DNA from 4 places in the Brevibacterium limosum genome. Region 1 is predicted to be linked to each of the others. Evidence: riboswitches for the same ligand, from Rfam matches in the RefSeq annotation. Region 1 holds a riboswitch; each other region holds the start of a gene.
The links. A riboswitch is a leader RNA that binds a small molecule or an ion and turns the genes downstream of it on or off. The one in region 1 is predicted to bind thiamine pyrophosphate.

Region 1 (5,335 bases):
GGCTGTCTGGGCGTATGCGTTCGGCGCGATCGCGGTCGTCGGCTTCGGTGCGGGCATCGTCTATTCGAAGACGCGACGACATAACGAAGGACTCGACGCGCCCAGCTGGACCTCGGTGATCGTGCGGATCGCAGTGCTGACGATCATCGTGTTCGGGTTCCTCATCCTCGTCAATCAGGACTTCGGCCTGGCGATGCCGTTCTTCCTCATGCTCGTCATCGCGATCGTCATTGACCTCGTTCTGCGCAAGACCCGCTACGGTCGTTCGATCTACGCCGTCGGCGGCAAGGTCGAGGCAGCCCGGCGCGCCGGCATCCGCGTGACGTGGGTGCGGATCAGCGTGTTCATGGCCGCCGGAGTGCTCGCCGCACTCTTCGGATTCATCAAGACAGGGGTGACGACGAACGCGGGATCGACCTTGGTGGGCACCCAGGATCTCCTCGATGCGATCGCGGCGGCCGTCATCGGCGGCACCTCGCTCTTCGGCGGTCGAGGTTCTGCCTGGGCCGCTGTTCTCGGTGCCCTGGTCGTCGGCGCGATCAAGAACGGGCTGTCCCTCATCGGCTTCAACTCCGATGCGCAGCAGATCATCACCGCGGTCGTTCTGCTCGCCGCCGTCGTCATCGACGCGCTCAGCCGTCGCGGCCAGAGGTACGTCGGGCGGGGGTAGTGCAGGAGGCGGGCGGTCTGCGGCTCAGCGCTCGGAGATCAGTTCGGCTTCGACGACTGGAGTGATCGGGTTGCCCACTCCTGTGGTGATGAGCTGGTGCAAGCTGTCGTGGGCATGGCGTGTCCACCCTCGCGCGCAGCCGTCATAGCAGGCCAGCGCCGGGGTCAGGCCCTCGTGGGTGAAGGACAGTCGAGTACCAGAGTCCGTGGGTTCGATCTCGAAACGCACGCTCGTCCCCGCCCACTCATCGACGTCGTCCGGCGAGGTTCCGAACTGATTGTCCAGGATTCTCCACACGACCCGTTCCGAGGGAACCAACTCGGTGACCTCGGCGCGGGTCGTGTGGATCTGCGGAACCGTATAGACGAACTCGCCGAGGCGGTCGGTCGCCCCGTCGATGCGCTGCGACCACCAGCCGCGCACATTCGTTACCGCATCGAAGACGGCTTGTGGTGATTGCGTCACCTCATAGTTGAAGGTGAAGTCCGATGATGGCTTGGTGTCGGGAGGATGAGTGGGTTTGGGAGTGGCGACCAACATCCTCACCAAACGGCTCGATGGCTTCGTCGAGGCCGGAGTCATGACTCGGCAACCAAGTCCTTCCGGAGTCGAGTATCTGCTCACCGATAAAGGGCATGACCTGAAAGGCGTACTCATCGCGTTCACCGACTGGGGCGATCGCTGGGAGGCGCCGAACGGGAGGCCGATCATCTACCGGCACAATGACTGCGCAGGTGAAGTGCACAGCTCGACACGCTGTGACTCCTGTGGTCAGCAGCCTGACATCGTCACGGTCTCCAAGGGGCCGGGAATGCCCGACGAGAAATGGGCGCACCGGCGGAAGTAAGGCATCGCATCGGACTTCAAAACTGAGCTTGGGCTAGTTTCGTCTGACGGACGCGTGCTTGATCTTTTGTAGTTTTGCGAGATCTTCTGGGCTCATAGAACCAGCGCTCAGTCGATCCAGATAAGGTCTTTCGGCTTTGAAGACATCGAAGTTGTTCAGATCGCCCAGCGAACTCTGCCAGAGGCGAAGCTTAGATTCGTATGTAATGCGATGATGCATGTGACTGCCGAGGGCCTGAGGTATCCAGCCGTACTTTGATCCGCGTTCGAGTTGGTAGTCGATGGCACGACTGACGGATGCTGCTATCCAATCGGCAAACTGAATATTGGAGCTGAGTGCACTGTCGATGTGCATGGGCGGCTCAATAGCAGCATTCATTTCCCGAAATTCTTGGGCACGTGAGAATATGTGTGCGTAAATCGTGGCTGCTCTTTCGGCCCGCTGCTTCTCATTGATCTGGTCCATCAGCATCAGCAAGTTTTCGCCGCAGTTGTCAGCGTGACGACAGAGGCGGTTGACCGACTCTCGCATAGCTGAACCTTCGCGTTGCACATCGGAGAGCCGCACTTGCTTCCTGGTGCCGACTTCCTTCTGTTCGGCATAGTAGAAGACTTGTCCACTTAGTTCTGCGAGCCTGTTGATCAGCCCGCGAAAGACACGGATCTGTTCACTGTAGCTTCGCCAAGCGTCTGGGGTGAAGATATCTGATCCCTTGCGTTCCCAGCGGCCCGGGTTCTCTACGTCCCGAAGTTCGCTGGCAAAGACACGTCGCTTCTCTGAAGTGAAGATCTGTCCGAATCTCCGAGCCGAGCTTTCGGGAATGACGAAACCTGCGTAGCCGAAGACGGGATTGGTGTTGAATTTTGGGTGGTCCTTGGCGACGTAAGGGCCGGGTTCACCGATCTCATCGATATAGGCGAGCAACATGGCCAAACCCTACCCAGCGGCTCTGACATGAGACCCAACGCAGAAACCCACGTCAGAGACGTGGGTTTGCGACTTGGCGCTCTAGGAGGTGATCTCCTCGCTACCACCTCAATGTTCTCACAGCGCAGATTTCCCCGCAATAGCTGTGGCGTGGGGGAGCAGCGGCAACCGTGATGGAAGAGCGTATTCGGTGCTCATCATCCGTTGTTGTACTTTCGACATCGGAGGAGTCGCCGTGCCTCGGTCGGACTGATACAGTCGGAGCCAATGACATGGGGTGCCTCATGAGGATCCGTTCGCACCAAGATGATGCGCACGGAGGACACCGAGGCTGAGAGAACACCCATCGAACCTGATCTGGGCCATACTAGCGAAGGGATCGTCATGGTTGACTTCGACCTGCGTTCTGCGAATGCGCGACTGCGCGCAAGCAATCCACTCATCCAATGCATCACGAACACCGTCGTGCAGCAGTTCAGCGCCAATGTGCTCCTGGCCGTCGGCGCGTCCCCGGCGATGCTCGATCACGAGGCCGATGCCGGGCAGTTCGCCGGGATCGCCAGCGGAGTCCTCGTCAACTTCGGAACCGCATCGAACCACCAGCTGCTCGCCGCCGATGCCGCCATCGGCGTCGCGAACGCCGCCGGCAAGCCCTGGGCTCTCGATCCCGTCAGCGTCGGTGCCGTCGACTTCCGCACCTCCCGCATCCGTCGCGCCGCCGCCGATCACCCCACCGCCATCCGCGCCAACGCCTCCGAGATCGCAGCGCTCGCCGGAGTCGGCCTCGGCGGACGCGGAGTCGACTCCACCGATGAAGTCGATGCCGTCCTTCCCGCCGCCGCGAAGCTGGCCCGAGACACAGGCGCGATCGTCGCCGTCTCCGGACCCACCGACGCCGTCGTCTCCCACGTCGACGGCATCGACCATGTCGCCCGCATCTCAGGCGGCCACGAGTTCATGCCGCTGGTCATCGGCACCGGCTGCTCGCTCGGCGCCGTCACCGTCGCCTACCTGGCCGCAGCGCGCAGCGGCCTGGCCGATCCCGGCGCCGACGCCTCAGCCGTGGACTCGGCGGAAGAGTCCGCGAACGGTGGGTCCGCCTCGGCGAGGTTCGAAGCCGTGGTCGCCGCCCACGCCCACTTCGCGGTCGCCGGTGAAATCGCCGCCGACGGAGCGAAGGGTCCGGGCAGCTACTCCGTGAACTTCCTCGACGCGCTCCACGCCGTCGACGGCGACCGGCTCGCACAGGCCAGGGTCAGCCTCGACACGCTCGTCGCCAGCGAAGGCACCCAGGCATGACCGCCGGATCCGCGCACACCGCTGACAGCGCGCACCAGACCGACTCCCACGACCGCTTCGCCAGAATCGACACGCGCCTCTACCTGGTCACCGACTCCGCCCAGTGCGAGGCGGCCGGCCGCACCGTCGCCGAGACCGTGCAGGCCGCCGTCGCCGGGGGAGTGGGCATCGTCCAGGTCCGCGACAAGGACATCGACGACGGGGACTTCTACTCGCTCACCCGCCAGGTCATCGCCGCCGTCGACGCCGCCACTCGCGACACCGACCGCACGGTCCCCGTCGTCCTCAACGACCGCGTCGAAGTGGCCCGTCGCCTCATCGACGAAGGCGAGACCGTGCACATCCACGTCGGCCAAACTGATGCCACCGTCGCCGAGGTGCGCGCCACGTTGGGCGAGGCACCGCTGATCGGTCTCTCGGCCGCGAACAGCGAAGAATTCGCCGCCGCCCGCGACACCGACGTCGTCGACCTCGTCGGCATCGGCCCGGTCTATGACACCTCCACGAAAGCCAACGCACCGGACGGAATCGGACCGGACCGCCTCGGCGAATTGGTGGCAGAAGCCGGAATCCCCGCTGTTGCTATCGGCGGCATCAGCGCCGACCGAGCCCCTGACCTGCAGGGACGAGGGCTGCTCGGCATCTGTGTGGTCTCGGCGATCTGCATGGCCGACGATCCGAAGACCGCGGCGGAGGAACTGCTCGCCGCATACACCGGAGGCATCCAGTGATCACCCGGCCGCCGATCACCTTGTCCATCGCCGGCACCGACCCCTCCGGGGGTGCCGGAATCCACGCCGACCTCAAGACCTTCACTGCGCGTAAGACCATGGGCACGACCGTCATCACCGCCCTCGTCGCCCAGAACACCCACGGGGTGTCCCACGTCTACCCGATCGACGTCGATTTCGTCGCCGATCAGTTCGACTCCGTGCTCGACGACCTGCCCGTCGATGCGGCGAAGTCGGGGATGCTCGGCAGCCGCGAACTCGTCGACCTCGTCGTCGCCCGCGCCGCGGAAGGCCAGCTCGGTTTCTTCACCGTCGACCCGGTGATGATCGCGACCTCCGGCCACCGCCTCCTGGCTGCCGATGCCGTCGATGCCGTGCGCACCCACCTGCTGCCCGTCGCCGACCTCATCACCCCCAACCTCCCCGAGGCGGCCCTGCTCATCGGTGATGACGAACCAGAGGCACAGACGGCGGAGGCCATGCGTGACCAGGCGCTACGTCTGCTCGAGCGCGGTCCCGGCGCGGTCCTCCTCAAGGGCGGGCACGGCAGCGCCGACGAGGTCATCGACATCCTCGCCACCGCCGACGGCCAGGTCCGCGAGTTCAGCCACCCCCGCGTGACGACTCCGAACACGCACGGAACCGGGTGCACCCTCTCGGCCGCGATCACCGCCGAGGTGGCCGTCCTCGGCCGCGAACGCGCAGCGATCGGGCCCGACCTCCTCGGCGAGGCTGTCGGCAATGCGCTCGACTTTCTTGCGCGCGCACTGAACTCGGCGGCGGACTGGCAGCTGAGCCTGGATCCGGAGGGCGCGCACGGACCCGTCGACCACCAGGTCGACATCGTCCGCGGCCAGCCCG
Region 2 (5,335 bases), 1.9 Mb from region 1:
GGACCTGCCCGGAGAATTCGGGCAGCAGCCCCGCCAAGGTCAAGGCCGTGGTCGACTTGCCGGCCCCGTTGGCTCCGACGATCCCGAGCGCCTGACCGGACCGCAGACTCAGATCCAGATCGGCCGCCGCCGGGGTGCGCATGCGCGGACGAGCAACACTGAGCTGATCGGCGCGCAGCAGAACCTCGCCGAGGCGGCCGGAGATCCTCTCGGGTTCGCCGTCACTGCCTGACGGGGGCCCCGCCCGAGGTGTCGCCGATCGCGGGGACGGGGACACCGAACGGCCGCCTCGGCGAGGGGCGGGGGAGTCCTGCGGCATCCAGATGCCGCAGCCGATGAGGGTGTCGGCGAGCTCCGGATCGGTGAAGATCTGCTCCGGAGGGCCTTGGGCGACGATGTCTTCGCGGCCGAGCACGATGACCCGGTCGACGTGGTCGATCCACAGCTCCACCCGGTGTTCGACGACGAGCATGGTCGCCGCGGACTCGGCTTGCACGGTGAGCACGGCATCGCGGACCTCGGCCGCCGAGGCGGGATCGATATTGGCGGTGGGTTCGTCGAGGACGATGACGTCCGGGGCCATCGCATGGATGCCGGCCAGTGCCAGCCGCTGCTTCTGCCCACCGGACAGCGCAGCACTCGGATGCTCCAGGGGCAGATCGAGTCCCAAGGCACGCAGAGATCTGGGGACCCGGGCCTCGATGACCGTCGCCGGGAGCCCGAGGTTCTCCATTCCGAACGCCACATCGTCGCCGATGCGGGAGAAGATCACCTGCGAATCGGGATCTTGGAGGACCAGCCCGGTGCTGCCTCGGCGAGGATCCGGTGCCTCGCCGCCGACGAGGAGCTCACCCGTGGCCTCACCGGACTCCTCGGGCAGGACACCGGCGACAGCATGGAGGAACGTCGATTTCCCGACCCCGGAGGCACCGAGCAGCAGCACCTTCTCACCGGCGGCGATCTGAAGATCGAGCGGTCCGATCGCCGGCTCGTCACGGTCGGTGTGCGTCCATGAGAAGCCTGCGGCGGTGATCGGCAGCGCCATCAGCGCAGACGTCCGGAGGCGAAGGAGCTCAGCGCCCCGGTGGCCGCGATCGCCCGGTAGGCGAACCATGCGCCGATTCCGGAGATGACGAGACCGGAGACGATCGCGCACACGGCGTAGATCGCCTGGAAGCCGAACAGCCATTCGGCGTTGTACATGATGTTCTCGCTCACGGCCATGAACGCGGCCGCGACCATTCCCGACGTCGCAGTCACCCACAGGGTGAAGCGTCTGTAGCCGAAGGCGGCGAAGACGAGTTCGGCGCCGAGGCCCTGCAGCAGTCCCGAGAGCAGCACGGTCGCTCCGAAGTGCGAACCGAGGACGGCCTCGACGATGGCGGCGATGAGTTCGCACAGGAGTGCGGCACCGGGTTTGCGGATGATCGCACCGGCCAGCGGACCGGCCAGCACCCAGAGGCCGGCGATGAGGCCGATCGAGGGTGGGAAAGCCTGGAACGCGAGCTCGAAGACCTTCCAGCTCAGGGCCAACACCCAGAACACGAGCCCGACGGCGATGCCGAGCACAGCGGTGGTGACATAGTCGACCACCCGCCACTGCTTGGATTTCGGCGCCGCGGTGAAGGCGCGAGCGGTGGGGACGGTTTTCGGTGTGGTGGTATTCGGCATTTCGCCTCCTCTGATCAAGGAGGGGTGAAGAGTCTCGACTTCCTTCGGCGGTGCTAACCGCATCAGGTTCGAGGGTCTGCAGCTTCTTCTGCACTCTCAGCGCCCCTGACGGCGCTCCCCTGTCGTAGCCACCACTGTACAACAGAGGAGCGCGGCGGCGGCCGCGACCGGTTCACTTCCCGTGCCCCTGCTCGTCGACGGGTCTCGAACGACCGGACGCTGCTGATCAGACCACCATGACCGGGCCCTCGGCGTGGTTGAGGACGCCGCGTGAGACGGATCCCAGCAGAGCGCTGCGGATCCGTCCGCGCCCGCGAGTGCCCATCACAGTCAGCTGTGCGCGTGAGGTGATCTCGACCAGCGTCTCGGTGGGGTCGCCGACCGGCACCGAGGTGGTCACCGTCAGATCCGGGAACTGCTCGGACAGCGTTCCGGCCTCCTTCTCCAGCCCTTCGGTCAGCTGCTTCTGCCGACGTGTGGTGACCTCGGAGCTGAGTTCCAGGTCGGGGTACCAGTAGAGCCATTCCTCGCCGGCCGGCAGCACTGCGACGAGTTCGAGTTCCGCCCCGCGCACAGCGGCCTCGGCGGCAGCCGTGAACATGGCGACCCGACCGGTGTCCGAACCGTCGACGGCGACGACCACCGGAGCCTTGTCTGCGGATTCCGAGGTCGACCGTTCGGGGACGACGATCGTCGGGCAGTTCGCATGGGCCGGCAGAGCCGTGGATACGGATCCGAGGACGCGGCCCATGAAGCCGCCGCGCCCGCGGGCACCGACGATGACGACCTCGGCGTCGGCGCTGAGCGTGACGAGCGCACCGGCGGAATTGCCGGGTGCTGTGCGGAAGGACGTCTCACCGGAGTAGTCGCCCAGGAGTTCGACCGCCTCGGCGAGTGTCTTCTCTGCTTCCCTCTTCGCCTTGTCATCCTCGGGTTCGCTGGGGATGGAGGCCATATTCGGATAGATCATCGTCGGCAGCTCATAGGCGGTGACGACGGTGAGAACGGTTCTGCGGCGTTCGGCCTCGACGGCGCCGTAACGGACAGCCCGGGCGGCGAGTTCGGAGCCGTCGAAGCCGACGAGGACGCCGAGTTCGAGGTTCAGGCCGGATTCGGACGAACTGGATTGAGCAGACATCTCGCACCTCTCGATCGGGGCCTGTCCAACCCAGACGCCGACGACGGCCCCGACTGGCGGTATCGTCTGCGTCGCTTTCAGTCTACCAACAGAGTTCTACGCTATGTAGAAAAACGTGTGCGGCGAGAATCTTCGTCTCACCGGCAAGGGCCCGGACCTCAGACGCGGAAGCCCAGGTGAGCCAGGGCGATGCGCAGGATATGGTCCTGACCGTAGCAGAGCTCGCCGACGATGTCGGGACGCAGAGTCTCCTCGGGAGTCAGCCAATCGAGGCTGAGCGCATCGGCACGCGGAGTGCATTCGCCGCGGACCTCGAGGACGAAGCACATGGCGATCGCATGCTGGCGCGGATCATGGAGCAGGGCCGAACCTTCGGTGGGGAAGTATTCGGCGATGTGGAACGGGCTGATCGCAGGCGGAATGACCGGCAGTGCCATCGGGCCGAGGTCGTTCTCGGCGTGACGCATCAGCGAGGTGCGGATGGTCTCGTGGAAGCGGATCCGCCCACCCACGAGCTCTCGTCCGAGGGTGCCGTCCTCGAGGCTGCGCAGCAGCAGGCCGATGCGCTCGACATTGCCGCTCTCGCCCACCCGCACGGGGATGGCGTTGACATAGGGGATCGGCATGCGTCTGCGCAGGCGTGCGTACTCTGCGTCGTCGAACCAGTTCTCATCGAAGTCCAGTGCAGTTCGGGTCATGACCCAATATTCCCATAACCTCTCTCGCGGCAGAAGAGTCCGGAGCCCCTGTTGGTGAACCAGGACACGTATCGGGTAAAGTATCTTGATGTCGAGATAAATTTCCGACCGGCAGAGATCTGCCAAGTGACGTGGCCTACAGTTGTGTCAGCACTATGTGACCATTTCCGGTCAAGGACTATGAAGGGGTATCCATGATCAATCATGAAGTCCGTACCTACAAGAGCTCAGAGAACCTGGCTCGTGAGGATCAGCTCGCATGGAAGATCGCCGAGGTCGCATCCGACCCGACCTCCGTGGACGCGGAGGTCACTGAGATGGTCATCAACCGCGTCATCGACAACGCTGCCGTCGCTGCGGCATCCGTGCGCCGGTCCGCTCCGACCCACGCTCGTGAGCAGGCCCAGACCCACCCGTTCAATCCCGGTGCCAACATCTTCGGCCTGCCGGTGAGCGACCGCTTCTCCCCGGAATGGGCCGCTTGGGCCAACGGTGTGGCCGTGCGCGAACTCGATTTCCACGACACGTTCCTCGCCGCCGAATACTCGCATCCCGGTGACAACATCCCGGCCGTGCTCGCCGTCGCACAGCACAAGGGCATCGGCGGAAAGGACCTCATCAACGGTGTGGCCACCGGCTACGAGATCCAGGTCGACCTCGTCAAGGGAATGTGCCTGCACGAGCACAAGATCGACCACGTCGCCCACCTCGGCCCCTCGGCCGCAGCCGGCATCGGTGCGCTGCTCCACCTGCCCACCGAGATCACCTTCCAGGCCGTCCAGCAGGCTCTGCACGTGACCACCGCGACCCGTCAGTCGCGCAAGGGTGAGATCTCGTCGTGGAAGGCCCACGCTCCGGCTTTCGCCGGCAAGATGGCCGTCGAATCCGTCGACCGTGCGATGCGCGGCGAGGGTGCACCGAACCCGATCTACGAAGGTGAGGACGGCTTCATCGCCTGGATACTCTCCGGCCCCGAGGCCCGCTACACCATCCCGCTGCCGGGCAAGGGCGAAGCGAAGCGCGCGATCCTCGACACCTACACCAAGGAGCACTCGGCCGAGTACCAGGCCCAGGCGCTCATCGACCTCGCCCGCAAGCTCGGCGGACAGATCGAGGACCTGTCGAAGATCAGACGCATCGTCATCCACACCTCGCACCACACCCACTACGTCATCGGCACCGGTGCGAACGATCCGCAGAAGATGGATCCGGGGGCCAGCCGTGAGACCCTCGATCACTCGATCATGTACATCTTCGCCGTGGCCATGCAGGATCAGGGCTGGCACCACGAGCACTCCTATGCTCCCGAGCGTGCCGGCCGTCCCGACACCGTCGAGCTGTGGCACAAGATCGAGACCACCGAGGATCCCGAGTGGACCCGTCGCTACCACTCGATCGACCCGAACGAAAAGGCCTTCGGCGGACGTGTGGAGATCGAATTCGAGGACGGCTCGACGCTGACCGACGAAATCGCCGTCGCCGACGCTCACCCCTTCGGCGCGCGTCCCTTCGCCCGTGCGAACTACATCGAGAAGTTCAAGACCCTGGCCGAGGGCATCGTCTCCGACTCGGAGCAGGCTCGCTTCATCGACCTGGCCGAGAACCTCGAGAGCCTCGATGCCGAGGGCGTGGGCGAACTCAGCTTCACAGTCGACGGGCTCGAGCACAGCGGATCGAAGGGCATCTTCTGATGCTCGGCGCACAGGCAACCCCCGCCGAGCGCCGCGCCAAGTTCCGCGAGCTGCTCGCAGGCGATGAGATCGCCGCGTTCCCCGGGGCCATCAACCCGATCAACGCCCAGATCATCGAGCAGATCGGATTCGAGGGC
Region 3 (5,335 bases), 2.0 Mb from region 1:
CGCGATCGCCGGCATCGAGTTCATCGAAACTCTCGACGGTCGCCAGGTCGTCTACGACATCAACACGAACACGAACTACAACCCGACCGTCGAAACGGCCGAACAGCTGGCAGGTCGGCGGCCGGCCGCCGACCGGATCGCCGATTTCATCGCCGACACCCTCGCCGAGGTGGCCCCACCGTCCGCGTCGCTCGCCGGGTCCGCACCCCGGTGAGCACCCGCATCCGGGTACTCACGGATCTGCTGACTGGGCTGCGCGCTGTCGGGCCCGGGCGGCGTGCTCTTGTGGCTCTCGACGGGGTCGACGGGGCCGGGAAGTCGACGATCGCCCGGGAACTCGTCGGTCTCGCGGAAGAGGGTTCGGGAGGTACCGGCACTGCGGCGGTTCGTCCGGTCGCCACAGCTGGCATCGACGGGTTCCACCACGCGCGGGCGGTTCGCTGCGCCCGCGGCAAGGGGCCGGAGACCTTTTACCGGGATTCCTACGACTACAGCGCATTCGTCGAGTCGGTCGTCGAACCCTTTCGCAGGGGTGAAGCGATCGTTGCTGCGGTGTGGGACGTCGACGCGGACCGGCCGATCGAGCCGGAACCTCGGATCCTGCCCAGCGACTGTGTCCTCCTCGTCGAAGGGATCTTCCTCCACCGTCCCGAGCTGCGCAGTCTCTGGGATGCGAGCGTGTGGGTCGATGTGCCGTTCGAGGTCTCGGTTCCTCGCGGCAATGAGCGGTTTCCCGGACGCTTCGATGCCGACCCCGAGGATGAGTCGAATCACCGATATGTCGGCGGCCAGCGCCTCTACTTCGCCGAGGCGACCCCGCGGGAGCAGGCGACGTGGGTGCTCGACAACCGCGACCTCGACCGGCCGACCTTGACCGGTCGGCCCTGACTCGTTCGATCTGACAACAGTTCTTGTCAGAGTGATTGGGTCGAGGGGCTGCAGGGGAGCGCCGAAGGAGCCGGCGCTGAGAGTGCACACGCAGACCCTTTGAACCTGATCCGGTGAGCACCGGCGGAGGGAGTGGAAGAGCAATGACCACCACAGACATCAACACGACGATCACCGTGGCCGCCGACGGAGCGGTGTCGGCACTGATGAGGTCGACGAGCAGACAATGGGCGGAGGCCATCGACCACCGATTCGTCCGCGAACTCTTCGCCGGCACCGTCGACGACGCGGTCATGCGTGACTATCTGGTGCAGGACTATCAGTTCTTCGAGTCGTTCCTGTCCATGCTCGGTGCCTGCGTCGCCCATGTCGATGAGCTCGATGCGAAGCTGCGGTTCGCCCGGCAGCTGGGGATGCTCGCCGCCGATGAGGACACGTACTTCGTCGATTCCTTCGCCCAGCTGGGAGTGCGTCCCGATGAGTATCTCGACCCTGAGCTCACGGCGCCCACGGCGGGGTTCCGGGATCTCATGGACGAGTCCGTCGCCTCGGCGTCGTACCCGCAGCTGCTGATCGTCCTCGTCGTCGCCGAATGGCTCTACCTCGACTGGGCCGAATCCCAAGAGTCAAGACCGCCGCGCCAGGTGCACCGAGGATGGATCGACCTCCACCGAGGCGACACCTTCCACGGGTGGGTGCAGTTCCTCGTCGACGAACTCGAACGCGTGTTCCCGACAGACGACGACCAGGGCTCAGACGCCGAGACCCTGGGTCGCACCTGGCACCAGGCCGTCGACCTCGAATGCGCCTTCTTCGACAACGTGTACGAAAACTGAGCCGCCCGGGCCTGCACACCGCAGCTGCCCAGCCCGCTGACCTGATATGTGGATTTACTTGTCAAGGGGCAGAATAATGTTTTCCCGGATCGGTTTCCGCTGGCGTCCAGGATGGTAAGAGTGCCACCGCGGTCAGGGGCGAGGTTCAGACGCGTCGTTGTCGACAAGCATTGTCAGCCTGATATTCGGGGGTTGGTTACCCCATGACGATTATTCGAACCGGAGCATCCCGTTGTCTAGAATCGAGCGTCACCGCACCTTCTGGCGGGGTTGCCCATAGGTCAAACTCGGATCAGCTCCTGATGCTGCCTCGAACCGTCGCCCCTGCCGCGGGGCACGATCATCGTGAACTTACCCCATCTGGGCCTCCTGCCCCTCGGGGCCAGTCACGTTCATCTGTAAGGGTGCGGCCACCGACCAGCACCACCCTGCAAGCTCTCGGGCAACTGCGGTGTTCGCCTTGACCCGACGCTTCTTCCGAGCATCGAAGTTCGCCCATACCCGGTGCAATCGTTGATTGCCCTCGATCGCACGAACTCGGGTCGCAGCATCGACTTTGTCGAACTGTCGCAACAGGCGCGCCCCGGGTCGCGAGTACGGGCGGGCGTGTGACCACGCGGCCTCGATGAGCAGCTTCCTCGCATACGTGTTCCCGGCCTTCGTGATCGCTCCCTGCGACCGCGACTGCCCACTCGAGTGCTCCGACGGGGTCAGACCCAGATACGACCCGATCGTGGCCCCGGTGAATCGCGTCCAGTCGCCGATCTCGACCGCCAGCCCGAACCCAGTCGTGATTGAGATTCCTCGAAAACACATCAGAGCATCGATGATCGGTGTTTCCTCGGCTTCGGCGACCAGATCGGCAATCGTCGCATCGAGACGTCTGACATGGGCCATCAGCAAAGTCTCGGTCTCGAGCTCCGCAGACAACGCTTGCTGCGATGCGGCTGGCTCGAGTCGTTGTCGAGCCAACCAGTCGTGATGAACCTGAGTCCACTTCGTGTCCTTGGGATACCGCAACGCGTGACGGAGGATCATCGCGTTGATCCGCTGCCGGGCATGCGTCAGATCGAGCACAGCGCGTTGCCTGGCCCGGGAGACATCCCGGAGTCCTTCCTGACCGATCGGCGGGACGCGGACCGCGGTGATCTCACCCAACGACAGCATCCTCGCCAACCCCAGGGCATCACGCTGATCGGTCTTGACGCGGTCTCCCGGGGCCCGCAGCAGTTTCGACGGTGCCGCGACCGTGCAGGTGATTCCCTGATCTGTGAGGTCGCGGGCGAGTCCGTATCCCGTTGGGCCGGCTTCATACGTGACCGCGGTGTCGTCGCCGTGGGCCTTGATCCACGAGATCACCGTGGGGTTATCGGCTGGCATCGTTGCCTGGTCGATTTCGCCGGTGTCAGCGTTCAGTGCTGCCGCGGTCACGGTTTTCGCGTGAACGTCTAATCCGATGAAGGTAGTCTTGAGCATGTCGGGACCTCCAAAAGCTCAAATGTGGCTCTACCAGTACACACCCGAAACCGGTGTTCCCGGTAGGACGGTGGTGGAGTCTGGGCAACCCACGATTCCTTTGATGCACGGAGGCCCCGGCCCCGCCCTTACCTCATATTGTCTAGACTGACCTCATGAGCACAGGTGTTGATGCAGTCGTCGTCGGATCCGGCCCCAACGGCATGGCCGCCGCGGTCACCCTGGCCCGCGCCGGGCTGTCCGTCGAGGTGTTCGAAGCTCAGTCGACGATCGGTGGCGGCGCCCGCACCCTCGACCTCGGTTTGGCGCCGGGCGTCACTCATGACATCTGCTCGGCCGTGCACCCGCTGGCCATCGCCAGTCCCTTCTTCGTCGACTTCGACCTGCGTGCCCGCGGCATGGAGCTGACCACCCCCGAGGTCTCCTACGCCCAACCCCTCGACGCCAAGCCCGCCGCGTTGGCGTTCCACGATCTCGACGAAACGGTCGACCGCCTCGGCGAGGCGGGACCGGAATGGCGACGTTTCTTCGCCCCGCTGCTCGATCGTGTCGATGACGCGATCTGGCTCTCCCTCGGTGACAAGCGTTCCGTGCCGGAGACACTGCGCGATATTCCCGGAATCGCGAACGTCGTGAAGTTCGGCCTGCGGCTGCTGAGCCAGGCCAGTCCTGCCTGGAACATTCCGCTGTCCCACGAATCGAGCCAGGCCCTGTTCACCGGGGTCGCCGCGCATGCGATCGGCGGGCTGCCGGCGATGGGCACAGCGGCCACGGCGACGATGCTCTCCACGGTCGCGCACGCCGGCGGCTGGCCCTCCCCCATCGGCGGTTCGCAGGCGATCATCGACTACCTCGTCGCCGATCTCGAAGCACACGGCGGAACCGTCACCACGAATGCGCGCATCGACCACGTCTCCGATCTGCCAGCGGCCCGCGCCTATCTTCTCGACACCTCGGCGCTGAACGCCGCCCAGATCTTCTCCGGACTCCTTCCCGGCAAGGTCGACCACAGCCTGCGTTCGTTCAAGCACGGCAACGCCGCCGCCAAGGTCGACTTCGTCCTCGACGGCCCGGTCCCCTGGTCCGACCCCGAAGTGGGCCGGGCCGGCACCATTCACGTCGGTGGGACCCGGGCCCAGATGGCCGCCGCCGAGGCGCAGGTGATGTCCGGTCGGATGCCGGCCGACCCCGTGTGCCTCGTCTCCGACCCCACCGTCTTCGACCCCTCACGCGAGGTGGGCGGACTGCGGCCGCTGTGGACGTATTGCCACGTCCCATTCGACTGCCCGCTCGACCCGACCGAGTACATCACCCGGCAGATCGAACGTTTCGCCCCCGGCTTCCGCGACCGCATCGTCGCTCACAATGCGATCCCCGCCTCCGAGATGGCCGACCACAATCAGAACTACATCGGCGGCGACATCGCGACCGGTGTTGTGTCCTTCTACCGCATGATGGCTCGGCCGCGCACCAGCTGGGACAACTACAGCCTCGGCGTGCCGGGGGCCTTCCTCTGCTCGGCGGCGACCCCACCGGCCCCGGGCGTGCACGGGATGAACGGCTGGTTCGCCGCCCGCCGAGCGCTGAAGACCCGCTTCGGGATCGACGAGGCGCCCAGCCTGGCTCCGGGCGACTGATCGAGTGCGTCCCCGCGGGAATGCTCCACCATCTCAGACGTGATCGAATCGGGCACAGATTGTCGGGCGGGACACCCTGGGCCACCGGAAGTATGGATGAGTGAAGGGAGAGATCGTGATCGCTGAACTCAATACACTCATCGACCTCATCGAGTCGAACCTGACTGCCGATTCCGCGGAGTCCGTCGAGGTCGGCGCGCTGGCCGCCAGGCTCGGCACGACCGAGTATCACCTGCGGCGGATGTTCTCATCGCTGGCGGGAATTCCGCTCTCGGAGTATGTCCGCAGGCGCAGAATGACCGTCGCCGCCGGTGACGTCATCGACGGTGAGGATCTGCTGAGTGTGGCGGTGCGGTACGGATACGGATCGACGGAGGCATTCACGCGTGCCTTTCGGTCCGTCCACGGTACGGCTCCGTCCGAGGCTCGGCGCAACGGCGGTCCCCTTCGCAGCCAACAGTCACTCAGGTTCCGCCTGACGATCGAAGGGAGTTCGAC
Region 4 (5,335 bases), 1.4 Mb from region 1:
GCAGCAGTCGACCGATGAAGGGTGCACCGATTCCGCAGATGAGCTTGATCGCCTCGGTCGCCATCGCCGACCCCACGGTTCCGCACAGTACCCCGAGCACACCTCCCTCGGCACAGTTGGGCACCGAATCGGGTTCCGGGATGTCCGGGAACAGGTCGCGCAGCATCGGTCCGTGACCGGGGACGAAGGTGCTCACCTGACCGGCGAACCGGAAGATCGTGCCCCATACCAAGGGGGTGCCGGTGAGTTCTGCGGCATCATTGGACAGGTACCTGGTCGCGAAGTTGTCCGCACCGTCGAGGACGACATCGTGGGCGGTGAAGAGGTCGAGCGCGTTCTCCGGGCTCACCCGGCCCACGATCGGGCGGACAGCGAGACCGGGATCGAGCCGTCTCAGTGCCGCGGCCGCGGATTCGGCCTTCGCCCGGCCCACATCGGCATCCCGGTGGATGATCTGGCGCTGCAGATTCGAGGCCTCCACCACATCATCGTCGATGATCGTGATCGACCCGATCCCGGCGGCCGCCAGATAGCCCAGCACCGGGGCCCCGAGCCCGCCCGCCCCGATGACCAGCACCGAGGCGGCCCGCAGACGTCGTTGACCCTCGAGTCCGAATCCCGGCAGACTCAGATGCCGGGAGTAGCGTTCCAGCTCCTCCCGGGACAGAGCCTCCACCGGGTCGACGAGCGGAGGCAGCGACACCTGGGCAGCGGGAGTCGTCGTGGACACGGCGGTCATTGTGCTGCGACCATTCCGTCGAACGGCGACGATGCCAATGCCAACGGTCGTTTCGGAATCCTCCCTGCCGCGCCCGCCAGGTGTCCGGCTTCCACGGCCAGGGCCATTGCCCGGGCCATGGCGTGAGCGTCGTGGGCGCGGGTGACGGCAGAGGCCAGGAGCACCGCGGTGCACCCGAGTTCCATCGCCAAGGCCGCATCCGAGGCGGTGCCGACACCGGCGTCGAGGATGATCGGCACCTGTGCACGGGAGACGATGGTTTCGATGTTGTGCGGGTTGAGGATGCCCAGTCCGCTGCCGATCGGCGCGCCGGCCGGCATCACCACAGCCACCCCGGCGTCCTCCAGGCGTTTGGCCAGAGCCGGATCGTCGTTCGTGTAGGCGAAGACCGTGAATCCGTCGAGGACGAGCTCCTCGGCGGCGGCGAAGAGCTCGATGGGATCCGGCAGCAGGGTGTCCTCATCGGCGATGACCTCGAGTTTCACCCAATTCGTCTCCAGTGCCTCTCGGGCCAGGCGGGCTGTGAGCACGGCGTCCCGGGCCGTGTAGCAGCCGGCTGTGTTCGGCAGGACCCGAATCCCCAAGCGCTGCAGCATGCTGAATACCGAGTCTCGGGACTCGGCGTCGAAACGGCGCATCGCCACCGTGGTCAGCTCGGTTCCCGAGGCCAGCAGGGCGTCTTCGAGAATGCTCAGGGAACTCGCCCCACCCGTGCCCATCACCAGGCGGGACGACAGCTCCACGTCATCGATCGTCCAGGTCATCTCAGCCTCCCTGCACTGCGGTGACGATGTCGACGGTGTGCCCGTCGGCCAGGGTGAAATCGGACCAGGCTCCGCGCCGAATGACGTCACCGTCGACGGCCAGAGCGATGCCCAGACGTCCGCCGTCGGCAGGTGTCCCATCGGGGTTCAGCTCCCGTCCGGTGACGTCGGCGATGAGGTCGAGCGCCGAGGTGGCGCTCGACAGCTCATGGTGTTCGCCGTTGAGGACGATGGTCGGTGCGTGATCGCGATCGGTCATGAAAAGCTCCTCGCTGAGTGAGTGGTGGTGTCTGCTGTGGTGAAGCGCTGTGGGCACACGGACTGGAGCGTCCCGTCAGGTGGCCAGTCGGAAGCGGCATCCACGGCGAGTTCGGCTCCGAGCCTGCCGCCGAGCGGGGCCAAGAGGATCCCGTGTCGGAAATACCCGGTGCTCACGACACAGCCGGAATCGATGCGCCCGATCATCGGCAGGTCATCGGGGGACCCGGGCCGGGCGCGGGTGGTGATGTCGGTGATCTCCGCATCGAGGATGCCGGGGACCAGTCGCTGCCCGTCAGCGAGCAGTCGGTGGATGGCTCCGGCAGGGGTGCCGGAGAGCCCGTCTTCACGGGAACTGGCGCCGAGCACGATCTCTCCGTCGGGACGAGGCACCAGGTAGACGGAGCGACCGTTGACCAGTCCGCGGATGACGCGCGTCAGCAGGGGAGCCACCTCGGCAGGGGCGCGCAGCCGCAGAACATCACCCCAAACCTCTCGGATCGGCAGTTCCGGTGAACCCGCGATCTCAGTCACGGCAATGCCTGCGCAGACGATCACCTGATCGGCCTCCATCCGGCGGCCATCGGCCAGTCGGACACCCACAGTCGCATCGCCGTCCTTGAGCAGCTCGGTCACCCGCTGCCGAACGAGCGACACCGCGTCAGCCGACAGGGCAGACAGCAGAGCGGCCGAGACCCGACGGGGGTCGATCGACCAATCACCGGGAATGTGCACGGCACCGGCCACGGCAGGCGCCAGCGACGGCTCGATCCGGCGAGCAGCGCTGCCGGTGACCAGCTCGGTTGCGAAACCGGACCGCGACTGCGCGTCGCGCAGCTCCCTCAGCGCCTGCAGATCGGCGCGGTCACCGGCGCACACCAGGGTTCCGGCATCCGTGAAGCCGAGATCGGCTCCGGCGGCGCTCGCCACCTCGGCGGCGAAATCCGGATACATCTTCGCCGAGGCCCGCATCAGCGGATACAGGGGACTCTGCCCCCACACCACCTCCGCGGCGGGAGCGAGCATCCCCGCGGCGGCATGGCTCGCCCCCTGGGCAGGGGCGGGGTCGATGATGGTGGCTTCGGCGCCGAGACGGCGCAGATACCAGGCCGTGGACAGGCCGATGATTCCGGCGCCGATGACGATGACCCTCACAGCTTCTCCCTCCGGCGGCATGATCCGCATCAGGTCTGACGGTCGGCTCTTACGCCCTCTCAGCCTCGTTGGGAGGCTCCCGCGAACTCCTCTACTCTATGACCATGACCACACAGATGCCACCGCGCACCGCAGCGCGACATTCGAAGAGAGCCTGGCGGGAGGCCCGACTGGCAGAGGCGAAGCTTTACCTGTGCACCGATGCCAGGACCGTTCAAGGCGACCTCGCCGAGTTCCTCGACGCCGCCTATTCCGGGGGAGTCGACATCATCCAACTGAGGGACAAGAGCCTCGAGGCCCGCGCCGAGATCACAGCACTGGAGATCCTCAAGGACGCCGCTGCCCGGCACGGCAAGCTCTTCTCCGTCAACGACCGTGCCGATGTCGCGCTCCTCACCGACGCCGATGTCTTCCACGTCGGGCAGGGCGACCTCACCAGTGCTCAAGCCAGAGCCGTGCTCGGCCCCGACGTCATCCTCGGCCGCTCCACACATACCCTCGGCCAGGCGCTCGTCGCCGAGGCCGACCCCGAGACCGACTATTTCTGTGTCGGCCCGGTATGGGAGACCCCGACGAAACCCGGCCGTACCTCCGTGGGGACGGAACTGCTGACCGCCACCGCCGCCGCCGCGGCGGCCACACCGTGGTTCGCCATCGGCGGGATCTCAGCGGCGGAGAGGTTGGATGCGATCCGGCAGGCGGGCGCGAACCGTGCCGTCGTCGTCCGTGCGATAACCTCGGCAGAGGATCCCGCGGCGGCCGCTCGGGAGCTCAAGGAGGATCTGAGATGACCGAAGCAGCTGACAGCGCAACCACGGCACCCGGTGGAGGTGCCGACCTGTCGATCCTCATCGCCGGGGCAGGTGCTACCGGCGGAGCGTTCGGCACCTACCTGCACGAGGCCGGTCGCAATGTCACGTTCCTGCTCAGGCAGGCTCGGGCGGAAGCCGTTCGCTCGGAAGGGCTGCGCTTCACGGCTCCCGATGATGACCGGACGAATCAGGTCGAGGTGGTCACCGCAGAGGAACTCAGTGCCGCACTGCAGACCTATGACCTCGTCCTCGTCGCGGTCAAAGCCGGCGGCCTCGACTCGGTCATCGAAGACATCGGACCGGCTGTGGGAAAGCAGACGACGATCGTCCCGTTCCTCAACGGCATGGCCCAGATCGAGAAGCTGCAGAACCGCTATCCCGGACAAGTTCTCGGCGGACTCGTCAAGATCGTCGGCACCATCAGAGACGGTGCCGTCGTTCAGCTCACCGATCTGGCCGTGATGACCATCGGCGGCATCGACGGCGCAGAAGCGTCGGCCCGGATCATCGAAGCACTCGACGTGCCCGGGTTCAGACTCCAGGTCATCGACGGAATCATCGACGGACTGTGGGAGAAGTGGATCTTCATCGCCGCAGCCGGAGTCGTCACCTGTCTGTTCCGTGCGCCGGTGGGAGCGATCATGGGCGCCGGTGGCAGGCCGCATGTGCATGCCATCGTCGATGAACTCGAAGCTGTGGCGGCAGCCGCCGGACATTCGGTGTCAGAGCAGTCCCACGCCATGACGCTGAAGATGCTCACCGAGGACGGGTCTGCCTTCACCTCATCCCTCTACCGGGACGTGACGGCCGGGCTGCCGAGCGAGACGGAGCACATCCTCGGCGATCTGGCGCGCACAGCAGACGAACTGGGAGTGGTGACTCCGCTGCTCGATCTCACACTTGTGCAGCTGCGGGCAGGTGCTGCCCAGCAGAAGCGGCCCTGACTTCGGCTGTGCCCGTGCGCAGCATCGCCAGATACGGCTCCTGCGGCTGGGCGTGTTCGGCATCGGCTGAACCATGGGCGGCCGTGAACGTGACCATCGGGACGCCGTCGGCATCGTCGAGGACGAGCAGGGTCTCGTACCCGCCCGGACCCACCGAATGGGAGCTGCCGGCGGGCAGATCGAAGACGAGTTGTTCCAACGGACTGTCGGGTTCGGGTGGGCGGTTCATCTCCTGGGCCGCCACATCGGCGAACTGCGCGGCGGTGATGAAGTAGGCCTTGGCCGGGGTCGGTCCGGGCAGGGAATGATCGTAGAAGGCCATTCCGCCGCCCCAGACCTTCGACTCACCGGCGAAGTAGATGGTGCCGGGCAGTTCGATCCCGGCCTCGGCCTGGGGGAGCGTCCCGTCTCTGGCCCCCGGATAGGTCACCATCGCTCCGGGCGGCCGCCCGCCTTGCAGATAGCAGGCGAGCCGATCGCGGGCCATGTTCGAACCGTAGCTGACGTACCACACATGTGTTTGAGACATCCCTTCCATGGTGCCACCTCGGCCCCGGAGACTGTCGAATCGGGCCCCGGTGCGTCCGCGACGGTGTCGCCGAAGCCTGCGGACGAGTTCGGCTGTGCCGGCGACGTCCACGGCGATGCCGATGCCGACGGCCA

Region 2: linked by a shared signal. The riboswitch ahead of GUY37_RS13770 (ECF transporter S component) and the one ahead of GUY37_RS04885 (hydroxyethylthiazole kinase) in region 1 are both predicted to bind thiamine pyrophosphate.
Region 3: linked by a shared signal. The riboswitch ahead of GUY37_RS15190 (TenA family protein) and the one ahead of GUY37_RS04885 (hydroxyethylthiazole kinase) in region 1 are both predicted to bind thiamine pyrophosphate.
Region 4: linked by a shared signal. The riboswitch ahead of thiO (glycine oxidase ThiO) and the one ahead of GUY37_RS04885 (hydroxyethylthiazole kinase) in region 1 are both predicted to bind thiamine pyrophosphate.

What each region holds. Positions count from the first base shown of each region.
Region 1 covers NZ_CP050154.1:1,087,114-1,092,448, forward strand. The annotation lists gene GUY37_RS04865 (sugar ABC transporter permease) at 1-670, shown strand, start outside; gene GUY37_RS04870 (SRPBCC family protein) at 695-1,210, opposite strand; gene GUY37_RS04875 (winged helix-turn-helix transcriptional regulator) at 1,197-1,517, shown strand; gene GUY37_RS04880 (DUF3800 domain-containing protein) at 1,551-2,444, opposite strand; TPP riboswitch at 2,708-2,841, shown strand; gene GUY37_RS04885 (hydroxyethylthiazole kinase) at 2,829-3,743, shown strand; gene thiE (thiamine phosphate synthase) at 3,740-4,474, shown strand; gene thiD (bifunctional hydroxymethylpyrimidine kinase/phosphomethylpyrimidine kinase) at 4,471-5,335, shown strand, end outside.
Region 2 covers NZ_CP050154.1:3,032,229-3,037,563, reverse strand. The annotation lists gene GUY37_RS13775 (ABC transporter ATP-binding protein) at 1-1,045, opposite strand, end outside; gene GUY37_RS13770 (ECF transporter S component) at 1,045-1,671, opposite strand; TPP riboswitch at 1,694-1,802, opposite strand; gene GUY37_RS13765 (universal stress protein) at 1,898-2,809, opposite strand; gene GUY37_RS13760 (DUF4916 domain-containing protein) at 2,968-3,507, opposite strand; gene GUY37_RS13755 (MmgE/PrpD family protein) at 3,702-5,198, shown strand; gene prpB (methylisocitrate lyase) at 5,198-5,335, shown strand, end outside.
Region 3 covers NZ_CP050154.1:3,351,010-3,356,344, forward strand. The annotation lists gene GUY37_RS15180 (ATP-grasp domain-containing protein) at 1-214, shown strand, start outside; gene GUY37_RS15185 (nucleoside/nucleotide kinase family protein) at 211-888, shown strand; TPP riboswitch at 931-1,037, shown strand; gene GUY37_RS15190 (TenA family protein) at 1,032-1,724, shown strand; gene GUY37_RS15195 (IS110 family RNA-guided transposase) at 2,076-3,200, opposite strand; gene GUY37_RS15200 (phytoene desaturase family protein) at 3,356-4,837, shown strand; gene GUY37_RS15205 (AraC family transcriptional regulator) at 4,953-5,335, shown strand, end outside.
Region 4 covers NZ_CP050154.1:2,477,605-2,482,939, reverse strand. The annotation lists gene GUY37_RS11175 (ThiF family adenylyltransferase) at 1-739, opposite strand, end outside; gene GUY37_RS11170 (thiazole synthase) at 736-1,503, opposite strand; gene thiS (sulfur carrier protein ThiS) at 1,505-1,762, opposite strand; gene thiO (glycine oxidase ThiO) at 1,759-2,916, opposite strand; TPP riboswitch at 2,906-3,009, opposite strand; gene thiE (thiamine phosphate synthase) at 3,021-3,707, shown strand; gene GUY37_RS11150 (ketopantoate reductase family protein) at 3,704-4,672, shown strand; gene GUY37_RS11145 (histone deacetylase) at 4,623-5,201, opposite strand.